3 regions of the Yersinia fenwicki genome follow, and region 1 is predicted to be linked to each of the others. Evidence: predicted binding sites of a transcription regulator. Region 1 holds the regulator's gene; each other region holds the start of a gene.

Region 1 (4,132 bases):
TGCCCGCGTTAGCGTTAACCGGCGATACTGATCAGCCCGTCCTGGTCGACTCGGTTAAACAAGCATTGGATATGGGGGCCAATACAGTCACCTTTACCGATAATGTGGTTATCAAGCAAGGTACCATTGAGATTAAGGCTGATAAAGTCGTGGTGACCCGCCCTGGCGGCGATCAGAGCAAAATGGTCATCGAAGGTTTTGGTAATCCCGTGACTTTCTATCAGATGCAAGATAGCGGCAAACCGGTTAAAGGCCACGGCCAGAAACTGCGTTACGAAGTCGCTAATGATTTTGTGGTCTTGACCGGTAATGCCTATCTGGAGCAGCTTGATAGTAATATCAAAGGTGATCGCATCACGTATCTGGTGAAAAAACAGCAGATGGAAGCCTTCAGTGATAAAGGCAAACGTGTTACCACCGTGCTATTACCGTCTCAATTACAAGATAAAGGGCCAGCAGCTTCAGGCCAAAAGAAGAGTAAATAATCATTTATGGCAACATTAATCGCAGAAAAACTGGCTAAGGCGTATAAAGGCCGTAAAGTGGTCGAAGACGTTAGCCTGAAAGTAAAATCCGGTGAAATTGTCGGTTTACTTGGGCCGAACGGTGCGGGTAAGACCACCACTTTTTATATGGTCGTCGGCATTGTCCAGCGTGATGCCGGGCGCATTGTGATTGATGACGAAGATATCAGCCTCTTGCCGTTACATGAGCGCGCCCTGCGCGGGATTGGCTATTTGCCGCAAGAAGCCTCTATCTTCCGCCGTCTGAGTGTCTTTAACAATTTGATGGCGGTGCTGGAAATCCGTAAAGACCTCTCATCTGAGCAACGTCAGGAGCGGGCTGATGAGTTAATGGAAGAGTTCCATATTACTCATTTACGTGACAGTCTGGGCCAATCGCTTTCCGGCGGTGAACGCCGCCGTGTCGAAATCGCCCGTGCGCTGGCTGCCAATCCCAAATTTATTCTGCTGGATGAGCCGTTTGCCGGGGTTGATCCGATTTCTGTTATTGATATCAAAAAGATAATTGAGCATCTGCGCGACAGCGGCCTCGGTGTACTGATTACCGACCATAATGTGCGTGAGACGCTAGACGTTTGTGAGCGGGCTTATATTGTAAGCCAAGGGCATTTAATCGCTCACGGCACACCACAGGAAATTTTGGCTGACGAACAAGTTAAACGTGTTTATCTGGGCGAAGAATTCCGTCTTTAATCCAATACCAGACACTGTTAATGATTTTGTTAGTCATCAGGAAAATTGATACCGCATTATGAAGCAAGGTTTGCAACTCAAGTTCAGCCAACAACTGGCTATGACTCCACAGCTGCAGCAGGCTATTCGCCTGTTGCAACTTTCTACGCTAGAACTCCAGCAGGAGATTCAGTTAGCGCTGGAGAGCAACCCCCTGCTTGAGCAAACTGATCTTCATGAAGAGATAGATGCAAAAGAAACAATAGACAGTGAATCGCTTGATACCCGCGAAGCACTGGAACAGAAAGATATGCCGGAAGAGTTACCACTGGATGCGACTTGGGATGAAATTTATACCGCAGGCACGCCATCAGGTATGGGCAATGATTACAGCGACGACGAACTGCCGGTCTATCAGGGGGAAACCACTCAAACTCTCCAAGACTATTTGATGTGGCAAGTAGACTTGACCCCGTTCTCAGAAACTGATGCCGCCATTGCAACGTCGATCGTCGATGCGGTTGATGAAACTGGCTATCTCACTGTGTCACTGGAAGACATTCTGGAAAGCATGGGGGATGAGAATGTCGCATTGGACGAAGTCGAAGCTGTACTCAAGCGAATACAACACTTTGATCCCATTGGCGTAGCCGCGCGTAACCTGCGCGAGTGTCTATTGGTACAGCTATCGCAATATGACAAAGATACCCCCTATCTCGCTGAAGCACGTTTGGTCATTAGCGAATATCTGGATTTGCTAGGCAACCATGATTTCCGTACGATGATTCGTTTAAGTCGGCTAAAAGAAGATACACTTAAAGAAGCCATTGCTCTGATTCAGTCACTGGATCCGCGCCCGGGTCAGTCTATCAATACAGGGGAATCTGAGTATGTGATTCCAGATGTTCTGGTACGAAAAGACAAAGGGCACTGGACGGTCGAGCTTAATGCCGATAGCATTCCACGCCTGAAAATCAACCAACAGTACGCAGCGATGGGCAGCAATACCCGTAATGACAGTGATGGGCAGTTCATCCGTAGCAATTTGCAAGAAGCAAAATGGTTGATAAAAAGCCTTGAGAGCCGCAATGAAACGCTATTGAAAGTAGCACGTTGCATTGTAGAGCAGCAGGTAGCTTTTTTTGACAATGGGCCTGAATTTATGAAACCCATGGTGCTGGCAGACATTGCCCAAGCCGTGGATATGCATGAGTCGACAATTTCCCGAGTAACTACGCAGAAGTTCCTGCACAGTCCTCGAGGAATTTTCGAACTGAAATATTTCTTCTCCAGCCATGTCAATACAGATAGCGGAGGCGAAGCTTCTTCTACTGCGATTCGTGCACTGGTGAAAAAATTGGTTGCGGCAGAAAATCCAGCCAAACCACTTAGTGACAGTAAACTGACCACACTATTATGTGAACAAGGCATTATGGTGGCTCGGCGAACCGTCGCGAAGTATCGAGAGTCGTTATCCATCCCGCCGTCAAACCAGCGTAAACAGTTGGTTTGACCTGAACTGAGAAGGAAGACACTATGCAACTCAATATTACCGGACATCATGTCGAAATAACCGACGCATTACGCGAGTTTGTTACCACTAAATTTGCCAAACTTGAGCAATATTTTGATCGAATTAACCAGGTGTATGTGGTTTTAAGTGTCGAAAAAGTAAAACAAATTGCAGAAGCCACGGTACATGTGAATGGAGGCGAGTTGCACGCAAGTTCAGAGCAGGAAGATATGTACGCCGCAATTGATATTTTGGTTGATAAACTGGCCCGCCAGTTGAACAAACACAAAGATAAATTGAAACAACATTAGGAACCCTTGTTGCTGTTATATACCCTAGATAATTCGAGTTGCATGAAGGCGGCAACTGAGCGAATCCTCAGGAACTTACACCAGTAAGTGACTGAGGTGAACGAGGGCAGTCAACGCACATGCGGCTTGAAGTATGACGGGTAGACAGCAAAGGTTCTACACTCGCTACACAACCTGATGCCAGCAGAGAAGAATATTCCGCTGGCATCAGGCGTAAAACAGCGCTTAAGTGAAAGATGAAATGATCAACGATCCAGCATTGCAATTAAGCTCGGTATTAAATATCGAGTGCACCAAAAGCTCCGTACATTGCTCAAGTAAAAAGCGGGCTTTGGAAATTATCAGCGAGTTAGCTGCCAAACAGCTTAACCTGCCATCACAGATCGTTTTCGATGCTGTGTTAACCCGCGAACGCATGGGCAGTACTGGCATTGGTAGTGGTATCGCGATACCACATGGCAAGCTGGAGGAAGATACACTGCGCGCTGTAGGTGTATTTATCCGCCTGGAGCAACCCATTGCTTTCGATGCTATTGATAACCAACCGGTTGATCTATTATTTGCCTTGTTGGTTCCAGCAGATCAATGTAAAACTCACTTACACACTTTGTCTTTAGTGGCTAAGAGATTAGCTGATAAAACAGTGTGCCGTCGTTTACGAGCAGCGCAAAGTGATGATGAGCTTTATCAGATCATCACTGAATTACCGCCAGAAACAGAGTAATTAGGTAAGCAACGTCGTTTTATCCGTTATGCCCGGCTCCTGTAGCCGGATTACTGGGTTCTACAAGGGGAGTCACTCACATGGTGCTGATGATTGTCAGCGGCCGTTCCGGTTCAGGGAAGTCTGTTGCTTTGCGCGCATTGGAAGATATGGGCTTTTATTGTGTCGATAACTTGCCCGTGGTTCTGTTGCCGCAATTGGCAAGTACACTTGCCGATAGGAATATCTCCGCTGCAGTGAGCATTGACGTACGCAATATGCCTGAGTCTCCTGAGGTATTTGAGCATGCCATGACCCAACTGCCAGACAGCTTTTCACCGCAGTTGCTGTTTTTAGATGCTGATCGCAATACCCTGATTCGTCGCTATAGTGATACCCGTCGTCTGCA
Region 2 (4,132 bases), 1.9 Mb from region 1:
CGCAACCATTTCTTCAGCAGAACCACACCCCACAGACCGGCAACCCCGCCCACTAAGCCGATAATCAATGCACCACCGACACCAACAGTACCTGCCGCAGGTGTAATCGCAACCAACCCGGCGATACAACCTGAACATGCGCCTAACAGAGACGGCTTGCCACGCAAAATCCACTCAGCAAATACCCAGGAAAGAATGGCACCTGCGGTTGCAACAACAGTGTTCAAGAAAGCCAATGCAGCGATTTCGTTAGCGGCGCTGGCTGAACCAGCGTTAAAACCAAACCAGCCGATATACAGAATTGCCGTACCCGTGAATACCATCGGTAAGTTGTGAGGTTTAAATGCCTCTTTACCAAAACCAGCACGTTTACCCAGTAAGTAAGCCCCTACCAACCCTGCGATCGCGGCGTTAATATGCACCACAGTACCGCCCGCAAAGTCCAGAGCGCCGTCCATTGCCAGGAAACCGCCGCCCCATACCATGTGCGCTATTGGCAGATATGAGAAGGTGAACCACAGCACAGCAAAAATAAGTACCGCAGAGAAACGGATACGCTCAGCAAATGAGCCCACCACCAGAGCCACTGTGATACAAGCGAAGGAAGCCTGGAATACCACATGGATATATTGGTAGAAGGTGCCGCTCAAGCTGGTCAGGCCAATGCCTTTGAGCATCGCCATATCAAAGTTACCGAAGAACGCATTGCCCGTACTGAACGCCAAACTATAACCATACAGAATCCACAAGACACAAATCAGCGCGAAACTCACCATGACCTGAGTCATCATTGACAATACGTTTTTGGAACGCAGCAGGCCGCCGTAGAACAGGGCAATACCGGGCACGGTCATAAACAGCACCAACGCGGTACAAATCATCATAAAGGCATTATCTGCTTTGTCAGCCACTGCCGGTGCAGCAGCCATTGCCAAAGAAGGTAGCATCGCTACCGAGCTCAGGCCCAACACGGATAAAAGTTTTTTCATCATCAACCCATCCCTATTCACTAAATTTGAGCCTGCAAATTACAGTGCTGCTTCGTCTGTTTCGCCGGTACGGATGCGAATAACACGTTGCAATTCAGCAACGAAAATTTTGCCGTCACCAATTTTTCCGGTATAAGCGGCCTTACTAATAACATCAATCACTTCATCTAATTGATCATCCGCAATCGCGATATCAATTTTTACTTTAGGTAAGAAATTGACGCTGTATTCCGCTCCCCGATAGAGTTCTGCATGCCCTTTCTGGCGACCAAATCCTTTCACTTCGGTTACGGTCAACCCCTGAATACCTACTGAGGACAAGGCTTCGCGCACATCCTCCAACTTGAATGGTTTGATAACCACGGTAACCAGCTTCATATTTGCCCCTTCTCGAATTAAGTCGAATTTATGTCGGCTACGAAATACTTATCTTCTACAAAACACTTACCTTTCTTAAAACATTTACTTTTCTTAAAACATTTACTTTTCATAAAACAAGTAAAGCAAAGGCTATGCCATAAATAATATTGACGAGAATTTAATACTGAAAGGGCGAACTCATGGGGCTTGAGATGCGCCGCACAATTGCGGTGTGAGCAAATAGAGAGGATTGAACAGTCTTTGCGCACCAAATTAGTGCGATACGCGTCACAGAAGTGCACTACGGTATATTTGCGCTATTGCTTTGCCTGATTATGGTGCGGCAACTTATTCCTAATAGGCGCTGGCAGAGTTATTGACTGGAATGAAAAGTAACAGCAGCGAATGAAGAATAGTGAAAAGTAATGGGGCCACTTGACCCCACAACGTATTATTTAACTGACCGCAGTTTCGACTTGATCAATGGCCGCCAAATCTTCACTGACTAATTGCAGCTGATACATTTGATAATAACGCCCATGCGCCGCCAGCAACTCTTGATGTTTACCCTGCTCAACTGCCACACCGCGGTGCAATACCAAAATAGTATCGGCATCGACAATCGTTGAAAGACGGTGAGCTATCACCACCAGCGTGGTGTTTTTGCGAATCAGCTGTAATGCCCGCTGAATGGCCTGTTCAGTGCCAGAATCAATATTGGCGGTCGCTTCATCCAAAATCAGAATTTGTGGTGCTTGTACCAATACCCGAGCCATCGCCAATAGCTGTTTTTGCCCGACGGATAATGTGTTGCCCTGCTCCCCAAGCAAACTGTGTAATCCATCTGGCAACGCACGGACTAGCGAGGCCAGTTGCACAGTTTCCAGCGCATCCCACACTTGCTGTTCACTAATATCACGGCCTAACGTCACATTGGCAAAAAACGAATCTGCCAACACCACTGGGTCTTGTTGCACCATAGCAACGCCCTGTCGCAAAGTTTGATGTGATAATTCGGCTAGAGGGCGACCATCAAGTAAAATCTCGCCTTGCTGCACCGGGTAATAGCCCATTAACAGATTTGCCAGGGTACTCTTGCCACTACCGGTATGCCCAACTAAAGCGACAAAACCGTGTGAAGGCACATCAAGGGAAATATTTTGCAGCACCATTTTATCGTGACGATAAGCAAAGCTGACATTATTCACTTGAATATGGCCGCTAGTCAGCGGGCGGTCATCGCCACCATAACCTTGTTGAACGCGATCCATCAAATCGAAAATACGCTCACCCGCGACCACGGCTTGTTGCAAGATCGACTGCTGTGATGTCAATTCAATCAATGGCTCATTGAGGCGGCCAAGATAGTTGATGAATGCATATAGCACCCCAACCCCGACTGAACCTTCTGGGCTGAAACCGAAAAGCAGCAATAAACCGCATAGTACCATGGCAGAAAACAAGCTCAGCAACGGGCGCAGCAGAAAGCCTTCCAGACGCAATGTTTGCATCCGCGCCTTATAATGAGCACGACTGGCAGACTCCATACGCTCGCCAAAACGCACCTGCTGGCGGAACTGTTGAATAACGCCCATCCCGCTAATGATTTCGTTAAAACCGTCGTTAATATCGGCCAAATAGGCCCGAACCCGGCGTACTACTGGCGTGCTGTAGCGCTGGTAAATCGCCATAACCACCAGTACCGCAGGGAAAATACAAATAGAAATCAGCGCCATGCGCCAATCCAAGCTGAACATTGCCACCAGCATCGCGCCAATTAACGCCGCACTTTTCAAGACTGTGGATACCACCATCACATACAAATCTTTTATGACTTCGGTATCGTTGGTTACGCGGGAAATTAATTGCCCAACAGGTTGAGTATCAAAAGCACTGAGAGGCTGGCGCAAAGCTGCATCCATCACTTCAATCCTGAGCCGTTGAACCACACCGACTGCTGCGCGATTAAATAGCAATGCTTGAAAATAGTGCAATGCGGCTGCCAGCAATTGCAGCAGCAAATAAGCCAAGGCCAGCCCACTGACTAATCCCAAAGGTAACGTGCCTTTCGCCACTACATGGTCAATGAAATAGCTGATCAACAGTGGGCCGCTGACTTCGGCTGCTGCTGCAACCCATAGCATCAGCACCGCCAGCCCTAATGGCTTGCGATAGGGAGAACCATAAGAAAGCAGGCGTTTTAGGGTTGGCCAAAGTTGCTGAACTTTACTCATCGGTTTTGGCCTCCGACTCACCATCATCCAATGCTGCCTCTAATTGTTGATAGCGATACATTTCCCGATACCAGCCAGACTGATTCACCAATACATTATGCGTACCGCGTTGCATCACCCCACCATGCTGCAACACCAGAATTTCGCTGGCTTCAGTTAGAGCAGAAAGGCGGTGTGCGCTAATAATCACGGTACGATGCTCGCCCCACTCACGCAGATTCTTTAAGATTTCATGTTCGGTTTGGCCATCAACCGCAGAGAGTGCATCATCAAGGATCAAAATTTCAGTATCCAACAATAAGGCCCGAGCAATAGAAATACGCTGTTTTTGCCCACCGGACAGCATTACACCGCGCTCACCTACCTCAGTGTCATATCCTTGTGGGAGACGCAGGATGTCTTCATGTACGCTGGCCAAACGAGCAGCGCGCTCGATTTGATCCTGAGTGGCATCAGGTTTACCTAATGCAATGTTGCCCGCGACCGTATCAGAGAATAAGAAAGGTGTCTGGCTGACCACAGATAAGCGCCCGCGCCAATCATGCAAAC
Region 3 (4,132 bases), 100 kb from region 1:
AAGTGTATTATCTGGTGTGACTGCCAGTGGGAACTCGCTGTAGCGCACATCACAAGCATAGCGAAAATCACGTGCCTCACTGTTCGCAGCAGTCCACAACAACACTTTATCCGGCGTCTCAGATAAGCTTATCGTCAATGTTTTCACCTTATTTTTTATGGCGATGCTGGTATTGACTTGCGGCATTGACATGGATTGGCGTACGCGATTAACAAAAGAAATAAGTGACTGTTCGCTGAAAGTCTTAATACCCGAGTGACTAGAATTTGGTGCAACCCGCAGTGCTTTCTCACCGGGTAATTCGTCGTAATAAAAATCTGTATTGTCAGGCACGTAAAAATCATCGCCACTGGCATTGATAATATATTTCGGAATACTAAGCCGTGATTGGTACTCAGTCCCCATGTACTGGAGGGGATCAATAATTTGCATCAATTTAGCAAAACCGGCCGTATCCAACTTTTTATCAACTTCATCCAAATAATAAGGGGTAAAAGCGATGGGCCAATTGCCACCATAAGATTGATACATGTGTTCCAATGCAGCGCGAGTATCCAGTAAATCAATAACAAACGGCGCGATGGCTATAACGCGCGAATCCGCAATCGCCGTCAACCAAGTTGTCCAGCCACGTTTGGATAAGCCGGTGACAATAAAACGGTCTAATGCTTTCTCCGGCAAAGCTTGTTGGGCCATCGTCATAGCTTGGGAAATCGCCGCCGCCATTGGGACTTGTAAAGGTAATATTGTACGAGACTCCGGCGCATCCATAAATAAAGTCCAACTACGAGCGACACTGTAATCCTCTTTACGTGGTTCATTATCCTGCTGATATTCAAGATATTGATTGGGAATAGTGCTAATCGCTATCACTACCGTTTGGGTTTTGCGGGCAATATTTTGCAATGACTCGATGGAAAAGTCAGTCGGCCCGGAGACAGGAACCGTATCGCTAGGATGGTTAGTACCATTATTAATCACCACCAGCCCTTGCGTTGAAGTACTCTCACTCGGAATAAAAACCTCAACTTTATGCTGCCAGGTAGCAGGAGTGACTAACCCCTCTGGTGACCAATGCTGAGAAGTCAGTTGGCAGCGGCGCCATTCCAACCCCGGCAAATTCTCCTGACTCAGCAAATGGTAGAGAAGTGGTTCTGTGGCTAATTTATCTTTGTAGCAGGATAAAACCTGAGAGAAATCAGTATTGCTGCATTTTGTCGACTCAACATCCGTTTGTGCCAGGCAACGTGTCGTGAGTAGCCACGGCAACACACATATCAAGACAGTTAAATAACGAGGCATAATCCCTATCCTTTTATCTAATTTAGGTAAAAACATTCCCAAAGGGATTAGATAACGGATTGAGAATTCAAAAAATCCGAATTTCACCTGTCTTGCCGATTTTTTATATTAAGACACAGATAAAACACCAGCAGTAAATCCATTCGGCAGCCTGAAATCCTACAGATTCAGAGCATAGGAATTTTCTGCCCTAAAAAACACCAATTTGCCCTGAAATGCCCTATTAAAGGGCGTTTTATCCTATCGGCAGCCCCCAGAAAGAGTTAACCCTTAGTAATTATCCAGTTGTTCAATGAAATATAACTCTGGCACTCCATTTGCTAATACCAAACTGGCTACACGCCAACAGACAGCGACGGTGCATCACGGGTGCGCTACAAAATCAAAATAGGCATGACTTTGCCTCACAGGACGCTTTGATGAAAAACATAATGATTTCAACGCTGGTTGCTGCTGCTTCATTAGTGGCATTAGCGGGTCAGGCCCACGCGGGCACGACTTTGGATGCGGTGAAGAAAAAAGGCTTTGTGCAATGTGGTATCAGTGATGGGTTACCTGGCTTCTCATATGCAGATGCCAGCGGAAAATTCTCCGGCCTTGACGTTGATGTTTGTCGTGGTGTGGCTGCTGCCATCTTTGGTGATGCAGAAAAAGTAAAATATACCCCGTTGACAGCCAAGGAGCGCTTCACCGCGCTGCAATCAGGTGAAGTTGATATTTTATCCCGTAACACCACCTGGACATCATCCCGCGATGCTGGAATGGGCATGTTGTTTACCGGCGTGAACTATTATGACGGTATTGGTTTCCTGACACACAATAAAGCCGGGCTGAAAAGTGCCAAAGAGCTGGATGGTGCCACTGTGTGTATTCAAGCCGGTACCGACACTGAGCTGAATGTCGCCGACTACTTTAAAGCCAATAAGATGCAATACACCCCGGTCACCTTCGACCGCTCCGATGAAAGTGCCAAAGCGCTGGATTCCGGCCGCTGCGACACGCTGGCTTCCGACCAATCTCAACTGTATGCATTGCGTATCAAGTTAGGTAAACCAGACGAATTTATCGTATTACCGGAAGTTATCTCCAAAGAACCACTGGGGCCAGTGGTACGCCGTGGCGATGAAGATTGGTTTGCCCTTGTACGCTGGACATTGTTTGCCATGCTGAACGCAGAAGAAATGGGTGTGACATCGAAAAATGTCGAAGAACTGGCAGCCAAACCGACCACTCCTGATATGGCTCATTTATTAGGCCAGGAAGGCAATTACGGTAAAGATCTAAAAGTGCCGAATGATTGGGTAGTTAAAATCGTCAAACAAGTGGGCAACTACGGCGAAAGTTTCGATCGTAATGTGGGAATGGGCAGTGAGCTGAAAATCAAACGCGGCCAAAATGCGCTGTGGAACAATGGCGGCCTTCAATACGCCCCTCCGGTTCGCTGATGTAGACTCCCCTCCGGCAGGCTAGCCCTGCCGGATGAATGACACAGACCGAGGCCCACACTATGTCACAACGCCCAACCGTCAAAGGTGCCTTTTCGCTGACCAATCCAGCAGTGCGCGCCTGGCTGTATCAAATTATCGCGCTATTGATACTGCTCGGATGCGGTGCGTACCTTTTCCATAACACCATCACCAACCTGTCAACCCGAGGTATTACTTCCGGCTTTGCTTTCCTGAATAACAGCGCTGGCTTTGGCATTGTTCAGCATCTTATTGACTACGAACAGGGCGATACCTATGGCCGGGTGTTTCTGGTCGGGTTATTCAATACCTTGTTGGTCTCCGTATTGTGTATTTTCTTTGCTTCAATACTGGGTTTCTTTCTCGGATTGGCGCGCTTGTCCGATAACTGGCTATTACGCAAACTGTCGACCATTTATATTGAGACATTCCGTAATATTCCGCCGTTACTGCAAATCTTCTTCTGGTACTTTGCCGTTTTGCGCAACCTTCCGGGGCCAAGACAGAGCCTGGATGCTTTCGGCGTGGCATTTCTGAGTAACCGTGGTTTATATCTGCCATCCCCTGAATTTGTCGCCGGTTTTGTGCCCGCCCTGATGGCTGTGTTACTGGCGGTTATCGCCATCATTACATTGCATCGCTATAACCATTTTCGTCAGTTACATACCGGGCAATTCCGCCGCACCTGGCCTATAGGCTTGGCGCTGTTAATCGCCCTGCCCACGCTGGCTCATTGGCTATATGGCCCGGCACTGCACTGGGATTTGCCGCAGTTACGGGGGTTTAATTTTAAAGGCGGATTGGTGCTCATTCCCGAACTGGCTGCCTTAACACTGGCTCTGTCGGTTTATACCTCAACCTTTATTGCCGAAGTTATCCGCTCGGGCATTCAGTCCGTGCCTTATGGTCAACATGAAGCCGCCCGCTCATTGGCGTTGCCCAATACCGTCACCTTGCGCCAGGTGATTCTGCCGCAAGCGCTGCGGGTGATCATCCCGCCGCTGACCAGCCAATATTTGAATATCGTCAAGAACTCCTCACTGGCAGCGGCAATTGGCTACCCCGATATGGTGTCGTTGTTTGCCGGAACAGTACTAAACCAGACTGGCCAGGCGATAGAGACCATCGCCATTACCATGTCGGTCTATTTGGTTATCAGTCTGTCCATTTCATTTTTAATGAATCTCTACAACCGGCGCATTGCGCTGGTCGAGCGTTAAGGGAAGCGAATGACGATGATATTAACCCGCGAGCCACCCAGCACGGTACGGCCCGGCAACCCATTAAGCCGTATGGTTTTTTGGGCCAAAAAGAATCTGTTCTCCAGTTGGACTAACAGTTTACTGACCCTTTTGTGTCTATGG

What was found. The regulator sigma-54, encoded in region 1, starts transcription at its own class of promoters, with help from an activator protein. The targets are predictions, from matches to a motif close to GTTGGCACANNTTTCGCTNT.
Region 2: glnK (P-II family nitrogen regulator) is a predicted target of sigma-54. The motif match lies at 1,490-1,509, and genes of this name have one in related genera.
Region 3: ACF3VQ_RS01710 (amino acid ABC transporter substrate-binding protein) is a predicted target of sigma-54. The motif match lies at 1,607-1,626, and genes of this name have one in related genera.

The regions. Positions count from the first base shown of each region.
Region 1 covers NZ_CP170755.1:485,917-490,048, reverse strand. The annotation lists gene lptA (lipopolysaccharide ABC transporter substrate-binding protein LptA) at 1-485, shown strand, start outside; gene lptB (LPS export ABC transporter ATP-binding protein) at 492-1,217, shown strand; gene rpoN (RNA polymerase factor sigma-54) at 1,276-2,709, shown strand; gene hpf (ribosome hibernation promoting factor) at 2,733-3,020, shown strand; gene ptsN (PTS IIA-like nitrogen regulatory protein PtsN) at 3,262-3,744, shown strand; gene rapZ (RNase adapter RapZ) at 3,825-4,132, shown strand, end outside.
Region 2 covers NZ_CP170755.1:3,342,085-3,346,216, forward strand. The annotation lists gene amtB (ammonium transporter AmtB) at 1-989, opposite strand, end outside; gene glnK (P-II family nitrogen regulator) at 1,029-1,367, opposite strand; gene ACF3VQ_RS15310 (SmdB family multidrug efflux ABC transporter permease/ATP-binding protein) at 1,805-3,583, opposite strand; gene ACF3VQ_RS15315 (SmdA family multidrug ABC transporter permease/ATP-binding protein) at 3,576-4,132, opposite strand, start outside.
Region 3 covers NZ_CP170755.1:384,092-388,223, reverse strand. The annotation lists gene ACF3VQ_RS01715 (PhoPQ-activated pathogenicity-related family protein) at 1-1,302, opposite strand, end outside; gene ACF3VQ_RS01710 (amino acid ABC transporter substrate-binding protein) at 1,722-2,747, shown strand; gene ACF3VQ_RS01705 (amino acid ABC transporter permease) at 2,810-3,988, shown strand; gene ACF3VQ_RS01700 (amino acid ABC transporter permease) at 3,998-4,132, shown strand, end outside.